One region of the Achromobacter sp. 1011811831 genome, then DNA from elsewhere that is predicted to be linked to it. Evidence: riboswitches for the same ligand, from Rfam matches in the RefSeq annotation. Region 1 holds a riboswitch; the other holds the start of a gene.
What was found. A riboswitch is a leader RNA that binds a small molecule or an ion and turns the genes downstream of it on or off. The one in region 1 is predicted to bind glycine.
Positions count from the first base shown of each region.

Region 1 (7,714 bases):
GCCGAGCTGGGCATGCTCGCGCGGCTGGGCGTGCTGAGCGAGGACCAGGCCGACGCCGCGCTGGCCCGGCTGCGGTTGCGCGCGAGGGACGACGCGGCCGCCGACCTGCGCGCGGCGCGCGCGGTGTTCGAGGCCGTGCCCGAACGCCTGGACGCCAAGCGTGACGCGCTGCGCTGGCTGGACGAGGCCTGCCCGGCCGACGCCGTGGTGGCATCGACCACGTCCACCTTCCTGGTCACCGAACTGGCGGCGCTGACGGCGCATCCGCAACGCTTCCTGAACGCGCACTGGCTCAACCCGGCCAGCCTGATCCCGCTGGTGGAAGTCAGCCGGGGCCCCGCCACCCGCGACGCCGCCGTCGACCAGCTGCTGGAACTGCTGCGCATGGCGGGCAAGACGCCGGTGATGTGCGCGCCGTCCGCCGGCTACATCGTGCCGCGCATCCAGGCGCTGGCCATGAACGAGGCGGCCCGCATGGTCGAGGAAGGCGTGGCCAGCGCCGAGGACATCGACACCGCCGTGCGCCTGGGCTTCGGCCTGCGCTTCTCGGTGCTGGGCCTGCTGGAATTCATCGACTGGGGCGGCGGCGACATCCTCTACTACGCCTCGCGCTACCTGGCCGGCGCGCTGGACCCGCGCTTCGCGGCGCCGGACGTGATCGCGCGCAACATGGAACAGGGCCGCAACGGCTTGCGCGACGGCCAGGGCTTCTACGACTACGCCGGCGTGGACGTGGACGCGTATCGGATGCAGCGGCTGGAGCAGCTGCGCGACCGGCTGGCGCTGCTGGGCCTGCTGCCGCGCTGTGGCTCGGCGCTGGCCGGGGCCGGCGCGGCGCCGGCCGCCTGACCGGAGACCGCCCGGCAGACCGGCCTGGGCAACGCCTGCCGCCGCGGCTCCCTGGCGCGTCCGCTCAACGGCCTCCCGTCTCCAGCGCGTCCAGCACCTCATAGGCCAGGCGCACGCGATCGGCGTTGGGATAGTTGCGGTTGGCCAGGATCACGATGCCGATCCGGCGTCCCGGCACGAAGGCGACGTAAGCGCCAAAGCCATTGGTGGCACCGGTCTTGTTGATCCAGGCGTCGGCGCGCGGCGCCAGCGGCGGACGCAGCGCGCGCACGTCGTGCGTCTCGAGGGCGACCGTGTTGGCATTGCCTTCCAGCACGGTGTCCAGCGGCGCCGGATAGCGGTACTGCTCCCACACCAGGTCCTGCGTCATGCCGCCCAGTTCGAAATAGCCCCGGTGCGTGTCGGCGATGGCCTGATCCAGCTTGGCGTCGCCGCTGGTGCCGCCCAGGTTCAGCTCCACGAAGCGCAGCAGGTCGCGGGCGCTGGTCTTGACGCCGTAGGCCTCGTCGGCCAGCACGCCGGGACTCACGCGCACCGGCTGGTTGCGCTTGTCATAGCCCTGCGCGTAGCGCGCCATCTGGTCGGCCGGCACCTGCAGATAGGTGCTGGGCAGGCCCAGCTTGGGCAACAGCGTGCCCTGCATCAGCGGCACATAGGCCTGGCCCATGGCATTGGCGGTCGCCACGCCCAGCATGCCGATGCTGGGATTGGCGTAGGTGCGGCGCGTGCCTTCCGCGTAGCTGGGCTGCCAGGCCTGCAGATAGGCCATGAGCTGGGCGCGGTCGCGCACCGTGTCGGGCACCTGCAGCGGGAAGCCGCCCGCCGTATGCGTGGCCAGGCCCAGCAGCGAAACCTTGCCAAAGGCGCTGCCCGCCAGCTCGGGCACGTGGCGCTCGACCGGATCCGCCAGCGACAGCCGGCCCAGCGCCTGGGCGTAGGCGGCCAGCGTGGCCGAATAGGTCTTGCTGATCGAGCCCACTTCGAACAGCGTGTCGTTGGTGACCGGCGCGCGCGTCTCCCAGGAAGCCAGGCCGAAGCTGTAGAAATGCTGCTCGCCCTGCCGGGTCACGGCCACCGCCATGCCGGCGATTTCATGCTGCTTCATCACCGTCAGCACGGCCGCGCGCACGCGCGCGTCGGCGTCATGGATGGGGGACAGCGCCGACGCGGGCAGCGATGCGGCAAGGGTGACGGCCAGCAGGCAGCGGCGGAACAAGGCGGACAGGCGCATGGAGAACTCCCGGAAAACAGCGCGAACAAGACGGGCGGGGCCAGGCGGCGGCATTGCCGCCGGGCGGCGACGACGGGCATGCCGGCGCGCGCCCCGCGCGAACCCAGGATGGTAGCGCCGCCGCGCTCATACTGGTACTAACCCTGAATTCCAGGACGCGGAATATTTGGCTATCCTGCCACGGTCGTAGCAAACACCACGCAGAAGAGACTCGCCCCGGCCCGGCCGCGCGGCGGGCGCCGACGGAGCAACCGCCCCGGAAACTCTCAGGCAGACAGGACTGCGCGGTGTAGACGATCTGGAGAGAGGCGCCTTGCGCGCCCACCGAAGGGGAACCCCGGCACGCGCCGGGCAAAGCTCTCAGGTACCGGGACAGATGGGGTGCAGCGGCCGTCCGGCCGTCGCCACGCCATCTGGAGCAATCATGCCCCGCATCGCCATCATTGGCGCCGGTATTACCGGCGTCACGTCCGCCTACGTCCTGCGCAAGCAGGGTTACGACGTTTCCGTCTACGACCGCCAGCGCTACCCCGCGATGGAAACCTCCTACGCCAACGGCGGCCAGCTGTCGGCCAGCAACGCCGAGGTCTGGAACAGCGCCGCCACCGTGCTCAAGGGCCTGCGCTGGCTGGGTCGCAGCAACGCGCCGCTGCTGCTCAATCCGCGCTTGAGCTGGCACAAGTATTCCTGGCTGCTGCAATTCATGCGCCAGATCCCCAACCACCGCCGCAACACCATCGCCACCACCCGGCTGGCGATCGAGGCGCGCCAGCACCTGTACGACATGGCCGAGGCCGAAGGCATCGACTTCGACCTGGAGCGGCGCGGCATCCTGCACATCTACCACGACGCCGCCAGCTTCGAGGCCGCGCGGCGCGGCAACGAGCTGCTGCGCGAAGGCGGCCTGGAACGCTACGCGGTCACGCCCGAGGAGGCGCGCGACATCGAGCCGGCGCTGCAAACGGCCTGCCACGCCGGCTTCTACACGCCGTCCGACGCCACCGGCGACATCCACAAGTTCACGCGCGGCCTGGCCCAGGCCTGCGAGCGGCTGGGCGTGCGCTTCGTGCAGGACGCCGACGTCGCCGCGATCACGGCCGACGGCGCGGGTTATGCGCTGGACCTGGCCGGCGCGGACGGCGGCGGCGGCGACCGGCACCAGGCCGACGCCGTGGTGGTCTGCGCCGGCGCGGCCAGCCGGCGCTTCGCGCGGCAACTGGGCGACACGGTCAACATCTATCCGGTCAAGGGCTACTCGATCAGCGTGCACCTGGACGACGCCGCCAGCCGCGAGGCCGCGCCGCGCGTCAGCCTGCTCGACGAGGCCGCCAAGATCGTCACCAGCCGGCTGGGCGACCGCTTCCGCGTGGCCGGCACCGCCGAGTTCAACGGCTACAACCTGGACATCCGCGCCGAACGCGTGCAGCCGCTGGTGGACTGGACCCGCCGCCACTTCCCCGGCGTCAGGACGGCGCGCGTGGTGCCCTGGTGCGGGCTGCGCCCGATGACGCCGGACATGATGCCGCGCGTGGGTCCGGGCAAGCGGCCGGGCGTGTTCTACAACACCGGCCACGGCCACCTGGGCTGGACCTTGTCGGCGGCCACCGCGCAGCTATTGGCGGCCAGCGTCGGCGAACGGCTGCGGCCGCACTGAGACGACGCGGGCGCGGCGGCGCCCGCAGCCGGCTGGCCGCAACCGACGGACCACCGCTCGCCGCCAGTGATTGGCCGCCCGCGGCTCGCCGCCCGTCGCCTTGCGCTAGCGCGCCAGCCGGCGCATCGCCAGCGCGACGATCGCGGTCGAGGTCAGCTGCATGGCGGCCACCACGTACAGGCCGGCGGCCACGCCGCCGGTCCATTCCTTCATCCAGCCCATCATGAAGGGCGTGGCGAAGCCGGCCAGGTTGCCGACCGAGTTGATGAAGGCGATGCCGCCGGCGGCGGCCGTGCCGGTCAAAAAGCCCGCCGGAATCGCCCAGAACACGGGAAACGCGCCCAGCACGCCGATGGCGGATACGCTCAGCGCGGCCATCGCCAGCACGGGATTGCCGATGTAGGCGGCGGTCAGCGCAAGCCCCGCCGCGCCGACCAGCGTGGCGCCGGCGCAATGCAGGCGCCGCTCGCCGGTCTTGTCGGAGTGCGCGCCGTTGAGCACCATCGCCACGGTGCCCAGCGTGAAGGGGATCGCCGACAGCAGGCCGATGTCCAGCGCGCCGCGCACGCCCAGCTCGCGCACCAGCGACGGCATCCAGAACGCCAGCGTGGCGTTGCCGCCGACGATGCAGAAATAGGCGGCCGTGCACAACCACAGCGCCGGCTGGCGCAGGGCCTGGGCGAAGCTGGCGTGCTTGCCGCCGTGGCGCTGCTCGGCCTCCAGCTCGGCTTCCAGCGCCGTCTGCTCGGCGGCCGACAGCCAGCGCGCCTGGCGCGGCCGGTCCGGCAGGTAGCCCAGCACCACGATGCCGGCGATCACCGAGGGTATGCCCTCCAGCACGAACAGCCATTGCCAGTTGCGCAACGGCGCCACGCCGTCCATGCCGCTCATGATGAGGCCCGCGATCGGGCCGCCGACCACGCCGGCGATGCCGAAGGACGTCATGAACCAGCCGTTGATGCGGCCGCGCCGGCCGGCGGGGATCCAGTACGTCAGGTACAGCATGACGCCGGGAAAGAAGCCCGCCTCGAACACGCCCAGCAGGAAGCGCAGCAGATAGAACGAGAACGGCGTCGTGACGAAGGCCATGGCCATCGACGTCAGCCCCCACAGGATGGTGATGCGCGCCAGGGTCTTGCGCGCGCCGATGCGCTGCAGCAGCAGATTGCTCGGCACCTCGAACAGGAAATAGCCGATGAAGAAGATGCCCGCGCCCAGGCCGTACACGGCCTCGCTGAAGCGCAGGTCCTGCAGCATCTGCAGCTTGGCGAAGCCGACGTTGACGCGGTCGATCCAGGCGAGCAGGAACAGGAAGATCAGGAAAGGAATCAGCCGCCACGCGACCTTGCTGTGCATGCGGGCGGAATCGACGGCCGGGGCATCGCCCCGGGAATGCTGCGGGGCCAGCTGTGCGGCGGGCTGCGGGGATACGGCATCCATGACTAGTTCCTTGGTGTACCGGACTGGGTTGGGGCCCAACCCGTTACAACCAGGCAGGGCGACGCATCAAGATTTTTAAATTTCTTATAAATATATTTTGAAGCATCGCAAAAATGCAGTAATCGGGAATTACCCGCAGTCGAACCCGCGGCGGGCCGAATCCGCCGCCGGTCTGTTCCCTCGGCCTTCCGGCTTCAGGCCAGCAGATCCTTGGGCAGCGCCGCGATGAAGGACGCGAAGCTGATCGAGCCCTGGCCGGGGCTCATGTGCCGCGTCATCAGCGTGGCGGCGCGGGCCGCGTCCTGGGCCTGGATCGCGGCGACCAGTTCGCCGTGCTGCGCCCAAGAGGAAGCCAGGTGGCCGAAGGCCGAATAGGCGTGGCGGCGGTAGGCGCCGGTGCGCGAGCGCATGCGCAGGATCTCCTGGCGCAGATAGGGATTGCGCGCGCCCTGGTAGAGCGCGTCGTGGAAGCGCCGGTTGTGGTCCTGCCAGGCTTCCGCGTCCTCGCGCCGCGCCACCGCGCCGGCGCGTTCGTGGATGGCGGCCAGTTCCTCGCGCTCGGCCGGCGTCATGCGCTCGCAGGCCAGCCGCGCGCCGATGCCCTCCAGCTCGGCCAGCAGTTCCCACATCGCCAGCAGCTGCGCCACGTCCATCTTGGCCACCACCATGCCGCCGCGCGGCAGGCTGTTGAGCAGCCCTTGCGCCTGCAATTGCAGCAAGGCCTCGCGCACCGGCGTGCGCGACACCTCGTAGGTCTGCATCAGCTGCTGCTCGTCCACGGCGTCGCCCGGCAGCAGGCTGCCGTCGCGGATGGATTCCTCGATGGACAGGCGTATGCGTTCGGCGGCCTTCATCGCGGCGCTCCCGGAATCGAAAGGTTCAGGCGTGCACGGTTCGTCATATTATTTTCTTGACTTCTATAAATATATTTATGACACTGGAATCTTATTTTAAGACCTAAGCGTAGCAGGAGACACCCGTCATGGACGAGAAACGCAAGGAAGACTGGCAGTCCTGGGTCGAGCTGGCCTTCCTGAGCCACGGACTGGCCGTGCCGCCGGACGCGCAACGGGCCGTCGCTCGCACCCTGATGCGCCTGTCGGCCGTGGCCGCCGAGATCGCGCCGCTCGAGGATGGCCATGATTGACGCCTCTGCCTTCCTCTCCGTGGCCGGCGCGCGCGCGGCCTATCGACGCGCCGCGCCGCCGCTGCGCGACGCCCACGTCGCCGCCCTGGCCGCCGGCTTCACGCGCCGCGCCGCGCCGCTGGGCTGCGTGGTCCAGCTGTTCGCCCCCGCGTCGGCCCCCGCCGATGCGGACGGGCTGCTCGCCGGCGTGCCGCTGGCGCACAAGGACGCCTTCGACACCGGCCTGCATGCGCCCCGCCTGGGCGGCCCGCGAGCGACGGGCGCGCCCCGTCCCGCCGCGTCCGTGCTGCGGCGGCTGGCCGGGCATGGCGCGCTGAACCTGGGCGCGCTGGCGATGGCCGAACATGCCTGCGGCGCTACGGCGGAGAACCCGCACGCGCCAGCCCTGATGAACCCGCTGGACAGCGCGGCGGCGGTCGGCGGCTCTTCCAGCGGCTCGGCGGTCGCGGTGGCGGCCGGCCTGTGCCCGGCCTCGCTGGGCACGGACACCGCCGGCTCGGTCCGCATGCCGGCCGCGACCTGCGGCCTGATCGGCCTGAAGCCCACGCCGGGACGCTTGTCCGCGCAAGGCGTGGCCCCGCTCGCGCCGACGCTGGACACGGTGGGCGTGATCGCCCGCGACGCGCTGGACGCCGCCAGCGTCTTCGCCGCCGCCCTGCCCGCCGGCGACGAAGATCCCGAGCTGCCCTTGCGGCCGGACGCGCTGGAGCGCGAGCTGGCGCGCCCGCGCGACTGGCGCATCGCCAATGCGCTGCATGCGGATGGAGAGGATCCCACGGTCGCCGCCGCGCTGACGGGCTTCGAGCAGCGCCTGCGCGGCGCCATCGGGCTGAGGCCGGCCGCGCTGCCCGACCTGGACCGCCTGAACCGGCTGGCGCAGATCGTGCTTCACGCCGAGGCCGCGCTGGCGCTGGCGGCGGCCGTGCGCGGCGGCCTGGACACGCTGGCCCCGTCGACCCGCGCCATCGCGCTGCCGGGCTGGGCCATGCCGGCCGTCTGGTATCGCCACGCGCTGGCGCAGGCGGCGCCGCTGCGAGCGGCCTTCCTGGCCGGCAGCCTGGGCGACGCCGACCTGCTGCTGGCGCCCTGCTTCCCGCAAGGCGTGCCGGACCGCGACGCGGTCACGACCTCCAGCCCCGCCTTCGACCCGCGCGCGCTGGCCGCGCTGCATCGCCATCACGCCTACGTCAATTTCCTGGGCCTGCCGGCGCTGGTGCTGCCGGTGGGCCTGGACGGCCGCGGCCGCCCCGTCAGCGCGCAGCTGATCGGCGCGCCGGGCAGCGAGGCGCGGATGCTGGCCTTCGCCCGCCAGTTCGCCCTGCCCCACTCCACGTTTTTGCAACGCTGACCCATGGGAACCACCATGTCCAAGATCACCGCCTCCCCCGCCCTG
Region 1 is NZ_JCBANG010000017.1:69,853-77,566, reverse strand. It holds gene AC6LJ9_RS09530 (3-hydroxybutyryl-CoA dehydrogenase) at 1-849, shown strand, start outside; gene ampC (class C beta-lactamase) at 914-2,080, opposite strand; glycine riboswitch at 2,272-2,373, shown strand; glycine riboswitch at 2,377-2,458, shown strand; gene AC6LJ9_RS09520 (D-amino acid dehydrogenase) at 2,505-3,734, shown strand; gene AC6LJ9_RS09515 (MFS transporter) at 3,840-5,174, opposite strand; gene AC6LJ9_RS09510 (GntR family transcriptional regulator) at 5,369-6,028, opposite strand; gene AC6LJ9_RS09505 (hypothetical protein) at 6,157-6,321, shown strand; gene AC6LJ9_RS09500 (amidase) at 6,314-7,669, shown strand; gene AC6LJ9_RS09495 (CaiB/BaiF CoA transferase family protein) at 7,685-7,714, shown strand, end outside.

Region 2 (7,714 bases), on a different contig from region 1:
CTTGAAGATCCAGGCGGTGAAGGCCGACTCGTTGATCAGGTTGGGATTGCTTTCCAGCTCTTCGTTGAAGGCGACGATCTCGCCGGCCACGGGCGCGTAGATGTCGGAGGCGGCCTTGACCGACTCGACCACGCCGGCGGTTTCGCCAGCGGCCAGCTTGGCGCCGACCTTGACGTCGCCGACGAAGACCAGGTCGCCCAGCTGGTCCTGGGCGGTGTCGGTGATGCCGACGACGAACACGTCGCCTTCGGCTTTGACCCATTCATGGGACTCGGTGTACTTGCGATCGGTGGGCAGGCTCATGGGAACTCCTGGGGCTATTCGGATGGGGAAAAAGGATTGCGCGCCTCGCGCGCGGGCCTGCCGGCCGGCGCGCGCGAAGCTTCGAGTTTACGAGTGTTCGACGGCTTTGCCGTTACGGACAAACGGCAGCTTGCAGACCAGGGCGGGCACCCATTTGCCGCGGATGTCCACCTCGACCGTGTCGCCGGGAACCACGCCCACGGGCAGGCGGGCGAAGCCGATGGACACGCCCAGGGTGGGCGACATGGTGCCGCTGGTCAGCTCGCCCGCGCCCTGCTTGGCGCGCACGGCCATGTGGGCACGCATCACGCCGCGTTCCTGCAGCTTCAGGCCGAGGAAGGCGGCCGGGGTGGCGAATTGTTCCAGCGCGTCGCGGCCGATGAAGCGGCGCTCGGCGTTCTTCAGCGATACCGTCCAGGTCAGGCCGGCCTGGTCGGGCTGGATCAGCTCGTCCATGTCCTGGCCGTAGAGGTTCATGCCGGCTTCCAGGCGCAGCGTGTCGCGCGCGCCCAGGCCGCAGGGACGCACGCCCTGCGCAGCCAGGTCGCGCCACAGCGCGACGGCCTGCGTGGCGGGCAGCACGATCTCGAAGCCGTCCTCGCCGGTGTAGCCGGTGCGGGCCACCAGCGTATCGTCGCCCACCTGGGCGGCCACGAACGGGGTCAGCGGTTCGCTGGCGGCCTGCCAGGCCGGACGCGCGGCCCAGACCTTGGCGCGGGCGTTGGGGCCCTGCACGGCGATCATGGCCAGGTCGCGGCGCGGTGCGATGGCCACGTCGAATTTGCCGGACTGCCGGACGCGCTGCATCCAGGCGATGTCCTTGTCGGCGGTGCCGGCATTGACCACGACGCGCCACTGGTCGGCGGCGAAGAAATAGATGATCAGGTCGTCGATCACGCCGCCCTGCGGATTGAGCATGCAGCTGTACAGCGCCTTGCCCGGCACGGTCAGCTTGGCCACGTCATTGGCGACCAGGCGCTGCAGGAAGGCGAAGGCGTCCGGGCCCGTCACATCGACGTTGAGCATGTGCGAGACGTCGAACATGCCGGCGTCCTGGCGCACGGCGTGGTGCTCTTCCAGCTGCGAGCCGTAGGCCAGCGGCATGTCCCAGCCGCCGAAGTCGACCATTCGGGCGCCGGAGGCGATGTGTTCGTCGGCCAGCGGGGTGCGTTTGAGGGTTGCGGACATGCGCGGGAACTCCGGAGCGGCAGCGTTGCCAGGGTTGCGGAAAGCCGCCAGCGGACACGCGTCCACGGCACGGCTGAATCTTCCGCCCCTCTGTCCTTTTGCCTGAGAGTTGCCCCGCGTGGCGGGTGTGCACCTTCGGCGCCTGGGCTGCCCGCTACGTCCCCATTCGGGACGGCCTGAAAGGCGCGGCGCCAGGTCTCTCCAGAGTGCTGTTTTGCCACATCGACCGAAAACCGGGACAGGGCAAGCATGGACGGTATGGGTTACCTGAGCGATTCCGGGCGAATTGCGCCTTCGGCGGCGGCCAGCTTGATGGCCGCTCTCTCCCGCAACATGCATGACAGCGGCGCAAGCATACATCGAAACCTCGGGCGCCGGAAAGCGAGGAAACCCGGCTGTCCGCGCGCCGTTCGGGGCCGCGGCCGCTAGCCCAGCGCGGTATCCAGCAACATCATCAGCACGAAGCCCAGCATCAGCCCGCAAGTGGCGTAGACCTCGTGTCCCTTGCGGTGCGATTCGGGAATGATTTCATGGCTGATGACGAACAGCATGGCCCCGGCGGCAAAGCCCAGTCCCCACGGCAGCAAGGCCGCCGACCAGCCCACCACGGCCGCGCCCAGCACCGCGCCCAGCGGCTCCACCAGACCCGACAGCATGCCCAGCGCCACCGCGAAGGCGCGCTTGTAACCGGCGGCCATCAGCGCCACCGCCACCACCAGCCCTTCGGGGATGTCCTGGATGGCGATGCCGGTGGCCAGCGCCGTGCCGCGCAGCGGGTCGTTGCCGGCATAGCCCACGCCGATGGCCAGCCCTTCGGGCAGGTTGTGCAGCGTGATGGCGAACACGAACAGCCAGGTGCGGCGCAGGCGATGCGCCTCGATGCCTTCCCTGCCCTTGATGAAATGCTCGTGCGGCAGGCAGCGGTCCATCAGCAGCAGCACCGCCGCGCCCAGCAGGATGGCGGCGCCGACCAGGATGCCGGCGCCCCAGGGGCCATGCCCCAGCTCGCCGGCCGCGGCGATGCCGGGCGCCACCAGCGAGAAGGCGCTGGCGGCCAGCATGACGCCGGCGCCGAAACCGTACAGGCTGTCCTGCACCTTCTGCGGCAGGGTCTGGGCGAACAGCACGGGCAGCGTGCCCAGCGCGGTCGCGGCGGCGGCCATCATGCCGCCCAGCAGCGCGTCGGCCACGTGCGGCGCGCGCACGTCCAGGTAGACCCAGAGCTGGTACAGGGCCAGGCAGGACACCAGCACGGCCAGCGTCCAGATGCTGACGCTGGTGGCGGCGGGTCGGATCCGGTGTCGGCTGAATGTGTTCATGGGCGCCTCGCTGGCGTAACCGCGATCAGCCCACGGCGGCCGCGTAGCGGCGCGCCACCTCGGGCCAATCGATCACGTTGTAGAACGCGCCGATGTACTCGGGGCGGCGGTTCTGGTATTTCAGGTAGTAGGCGTGCTCCCATACGTCCAGGCCGAGGATCGGGGTATTGCCGTGCATCAGCGGACTGTCCTGGTTGGCGCTGCTCTCGACCACGAGCTTGCCGGCCGGCGTCACCGACAGCCAGGCCCAACCGCTGCCGAAGCGGGTCAACGCGGCCTTGGTGAAGGCTTCGCGGAAGGCATCCAGCCCGCCAAGGTCGGACGCGATGGCATGCGCCAGCGCGCCGTCGGGCGCGCCGCCGCCGCGCGGCGACATCACGCTCCAGAACAGGCTGTGGTTGGCGTGACCGCCGCCGTTGTTGCGCACCGCCGCGTTGATGGCAGCGGGCAGCTGGTCCAGCCGCGCCACCAGCGCCTCCACCGGTTCGTCGGTCGACAGGCCGGCGCCTTCCAGGGCGGCGTTCAGGTTGTTGACGTAGGTCTGGTGATGCTTGCTGTGATGGATCTCCATCGTCAGCGCGTCGATGTGCGGCTCCAGCGCGTCATAGGCGTAGGGTAGCGGGGGCAAGGTATAGGCCATCTGGTGTCTCCGTCAGATCGTCCGTTGGTGATGGGAACGAATCACTATCGAAAACACAAATGATATTTATTTTTATTTAATACCACAACGAGATTGTCACAATCCGCGCGATAAGGCCGGCCTATCGCCGCCGGACGCGTACCCGGCGGCGGCCCGATCCCGTCGCTACAGCGCCTTGCCGCAAGCCACGCCCGAGGCCCAGGCCCACTGGAAGTTGTAGCCGCCCAGCCAGCCGGTCACGTCCACGGCCTCGCCGATGAAGTACAGGCCGGGCACGGTGCGCGCCTGCATGGACTTCTGGTCCAGCCCGCGCGTGTCCACCCCGCCGCGCATGACCTCGGCCTTCTTGTAGCCGGCCGTGCCGCTGGGCACCAGCGTCCATTGATGGATGTCCTGGGCCAGCCCGCGCAGCGTCTTGTCCGGCGCGTCGGCCAGCCGCAAGGCGGCCAGTCCCGGCTTGCCGCCCTGCTCGGCCAGCGCCAGCCAGGCGTCGGCCAGCCGCTTGGGCCACAGCCCGGCCAGCACCGTGTGCAGTTGCTGGCGGTTGCCGGACTTGGCGTCCAGCAGCTCGGCGGCCAGGTCACGGCCCGGCGCCAGGTCCACCACGATGGGCTCGCCCGGCTTCCAGTAGCTGGAAATCTGCAGGATCGCCGGCCCCGACAGCCCGCGATGCGTGAACAGCAGGTCTTCGAGGAACTCGCCACGCGCCTTGCCCTGCCCCGTGGACAGGCTCACTTCCAGCGCCACGCCGGACAGCGCCGACAAAGGCTGCCACTGCGCCGCGTCGAAGGTCAGCGGCACCAGCGCGGGCCGTGGCTCGACGATCTTCAGGCCGAACTGGCGCGCGATCTTCAGGCCGAAATCGGTGGCGCCCAGCTGCGGGATCGCCATGCCGCCGGTGGCCACGACCAGCTTGGCCGCGCGGATGAGGCCCTGGCTGGTGCGCAGCTCGAAACCCTGCTCGCCATGGACGATCTCGGCCACCGAACAGCCCATGCGCCAGGCCACCCCGCCCTCGTCGCACTCGGCGCGCAGCAGCCCGATGATGGATTCGCTGGAATCGTCGCAGAACAGCTGGCCGCGATGCTTCTCGTGCCAGGACACGCGATGGCGCTTGAGCAGCGCCAGGAAATCCTGCGGCGTGTAGCCCGCCAGCGCCGAACGGCAGAAGTGCGGGTTCTCGGACAGGAAGTTGGCGGGGCCGGCGCCGAGATTGGTGAAATTGCAGCGGCCCCCGCCGGAAATGCGGATTTTCTCGGCCAGGCGCTCGGCGTGGTCCACCAGGACCACGCGCAAGCCCCGCTGGCCGGCCACCGCGGCGCACATCATGCCCGCGGCGCCGGCGCCCAGCACGGCAACGTCAAACAACATCGGCGCTCCGGATCCTTGCGGGATCACTCTTCCTTCAGGCAGTCGACGTAGTAGCGCTTCTCGCCGTCCTCGCCCACCTCGTCGGCCAGGCCATGGATGTAGGTCTCGAAGCCCGGGAAGCGCTCGTTGAACTCACGCGCGAACTGCAGGTACTGCACGATGGTGCGGTTGAAGCGTTCGCCCGGGATCAGCAGCGGGATGCCCGGCGGGTACGGCGTCAGCAGCACGCCGGTGACGCGGCCTTCCAGCTTGTCGATGTCGACGCGCTCGACCTCGCGGTGCGCCATGCGGGCGAAGGCGTCGGACGGCTTGAGCGCCGGCACCATGTCGCTCAGGTACATCTCGGTGGTCAGGCGGGCCACGTCGCGCTCGCGGTAGGCCTCGTGGATCTGCTGGCACAGGTCGCGCAGGCCCATGCGCTCGTAGCGGCGGTGCACCTTGCAGAAGTCGGGCAGGATGCGCCACAGCGGCTGGTTGCGATCGTAGTCGTCCTTGAACTGCTGCAGCGCGGTCAGCAGCGTGTTCCAGCGGCCCTTGGTGATGCCGATGGTGAACAGGATGAAGAACGAATACAGGCCGGTCTTCTCGACCACCACGCCGTGCTCGGTCAGGTACTTGGACACCAGCGCGGCCGGGATGCCGGTCTCGCCGAAGCTGCCGGACATGTCCAGGCCCGGGGTGATGATCGTGGCCTTGATCGGGTCCAGCATATTGAAGCCTTCGGCCAGGTCGCCGAAGCCGTGCCAATGCTCGTTGGACTCCAGGATCCATTCGTCGCGGTTGCCGATGCCTTCGGACACCAGGCGGTTCGGGCCCCAGACCTTGAACCACCAGTCGTTCTTGCCGAATTCGGATTCCACCTTGCGCATGGCGCGGCGGAAATCCATGGCTTCGCGGATGCTTTCCTCGACCAGCGCGGTGCCTCCGGGCGGTTCCATCATGGCGGCGGCCACGTCGCAGGACGCGATGATCGCGTACTGCGGCGACGTGGACGTGTGCATCAGGTACGCCTCGTTGAAGACGTTGCGATCCAGCTTGCGGGTCTCGGACTCCTGCACGATGATCTGCGAAGCCTGCGAGATGCCGGCCAGCAGCTTGTGCGTGGAGTGCGTGGCGAACACCATCGCGTCCTTGCTGCGCGGGCGGTCCTGGCCGATGGCGTGCATGTCCCGGTAGAACTCGTGGAACGCCGCGTGCGGCAGCCAGGCTTCGTCGAAGTGCAGCGTGTCGACGTGGCTGCCGAGCTGTTCCTTGATCATTTCGACGTTGTAGATCACGCCGTCGTAGGTGCTCTGCGTCAGCGTCAGGATGCGCGGGTTCTTGTTGACGGCCTCGCGCGCGAAGGGATTGGCTTCGATCTTCTTGCGGATGTTGTCCGGGTGGAACTCTTCCAGCGGGATCGGGCCGATGATGCCCAGGTGGTTGCGCGTCGGGCGCAGGAACACCGGGATCGCTCCCGTCATGGTGATGGCGTGCAGGATCGACTTGTGGCAGTTGCGGTCCACCACGACCACATCGCCGGCGGCGACGTTGGCGTGCCACACCACCTTGTTCGAGGTGGACGTGCCGTTGGTCACGAAGTAGCAGTGGTCGGCGTGGAAGATGCGCGCGGCGTTCAGCTCGGACTCGGCCACCGGGCCGGTGTGGTCCAGCAGCTGGCCCAGTTCATCCACGGCGTTGCAGACGTCGGCGCGCAGCATGTTCTCGCCGAAGAACTGGTGGAACATCTGGCCCACGGGGCTCTTCAGGAAGGCCACGCCGCCGGAGTGGCCGGGGCAGTGCCAGGAATACGAGCCGTCCTGCGCGTACTTCACCAGCTCGCGGAAGAACGGCGGCGGCAGGCTGTCCACGTAGCTGCGCGCTTCGCGGATGATGTGGCGCGCCACGAACTCGGGCGTGTCCTCGAACATGTGGATGAAGCCGTGCAGCTCGCGCAGGATGTCGTTCGGGATGTGCTCGGACGTGCGCGTCTCGCCGTACAGGTAGATCGGGATGTCGGCGTTGCGAAAGCGCAGCTCGCCGATGAAGGCGCGCAGGTTCTTGATCGCGCTGGCCACGTCCTCGGGCGAGTCCACGTCGAACTCTTCATCGTCGATCGACAGGATGAAGGCGCTGGCGCGGCTCTGCTGCTGCGCGAAGGAACTCAGGTCGCCATAGCTGGTCACCCCGATCACCTCGACGCCCTCGGCCTCGATCGCGGCGGACAGGGCACGGATACCAAGACCGGACGCGTTCTCGGAACGGTAGTCCTCGTCGATGATGAAGATGGGGAAGCGGAATTTCATGCAGGCGCTCCTGGGGCAAGGCAAACGGACGCGTATAAGGGTCGCGAGTGTACTGCGGTAAATAAACCGCCTGGAGGCAGGCGGCGCGTAAGCCCGCCGGGGGTGCGGGAATGGCCGAATTGTAGGGCGCTTTTTCTTTCAGTCCCAAGGCAATCCGCCCCGGGGCGCCCGCAGCGGCCCGCGGGTGTTGCGCATATGCCCCGCCGGGCGCGCCAGCGGCCTCGCGGCAGGTCGCCGCGAGGCCGGGAAAACGGGGGGCTAGCGCAGGGTCAGGGTCTCGCCGGCCTGCAGGGCCGCGATGAAGCGTTCGAAGTAAGGCGGGATGGCCTCGGCCTGCCCGTAACGGATGCGGCGCTCAACCTTGGCAATGGCGGCCAGGCAGACCTGGGCGCCGGACTCGCCGCAGACCAGCACCACCGGATCCTCGTCGTCGCAGACTTCGTACAACCCGCCGTGCTCGCGCCGCGCCACCTCGTACAGGTAGGCGGCCGCGCCCACGGTCTGCATCGGCGTCAGGGCCAGCGCGCCGACGTGGGCGGCCTCGAGCGCGGCATCCAGCGCATGGAGGCTGCCCGGGGTGTAGTCCAGCCCGGCGCCGGCAGGGCCGG
Region 2 is NZ_JCBANG010000029.1:28,354-36,067, reverse strand. It holds gene gcvH (glycine cleavage system protein GcvH) at 1-303, opposite strand, end outside; gene gcvT (glycine cleavage system aminomethyltransferase GcvT) at 391-1,491, opposite strand; glycine riboswitch at 1,572-1,706, opposite strand; glycine riboswitch at 1,736-1,830, opposite strand; gene AC6LJ9_RS13455 (ZIP family metal transporter) at 1,917-2,810, opposite strand; gene AC6LJ9_RS13450 (superoxide dismutase) at 2,836-3,450, opposite strand; gene AC6LJ9_RS13445 (BaiN/RdsA family NAD(P)/FAD-dependent oxidoreductase) at 3,616-4,821, opposite strand; gene AC6LJ9_RS13440 (Orn/Lys/Arg family decarboxylase) at 4,845-7,106, opposite strand; gene AC6LJ9_RS13435 (hypothetical protein) at 7,365-7,714, opposite strand, start outside.
Region 2: linked by a shared signal. The riboswitch ahead of gcvT (glycine cleavage system aminomethyltransferase GcvT) and the one ahead of AC6LJ9_RS09520 (D-amino acid dehydrogenase) in region 1 are both predicted to bind glycine.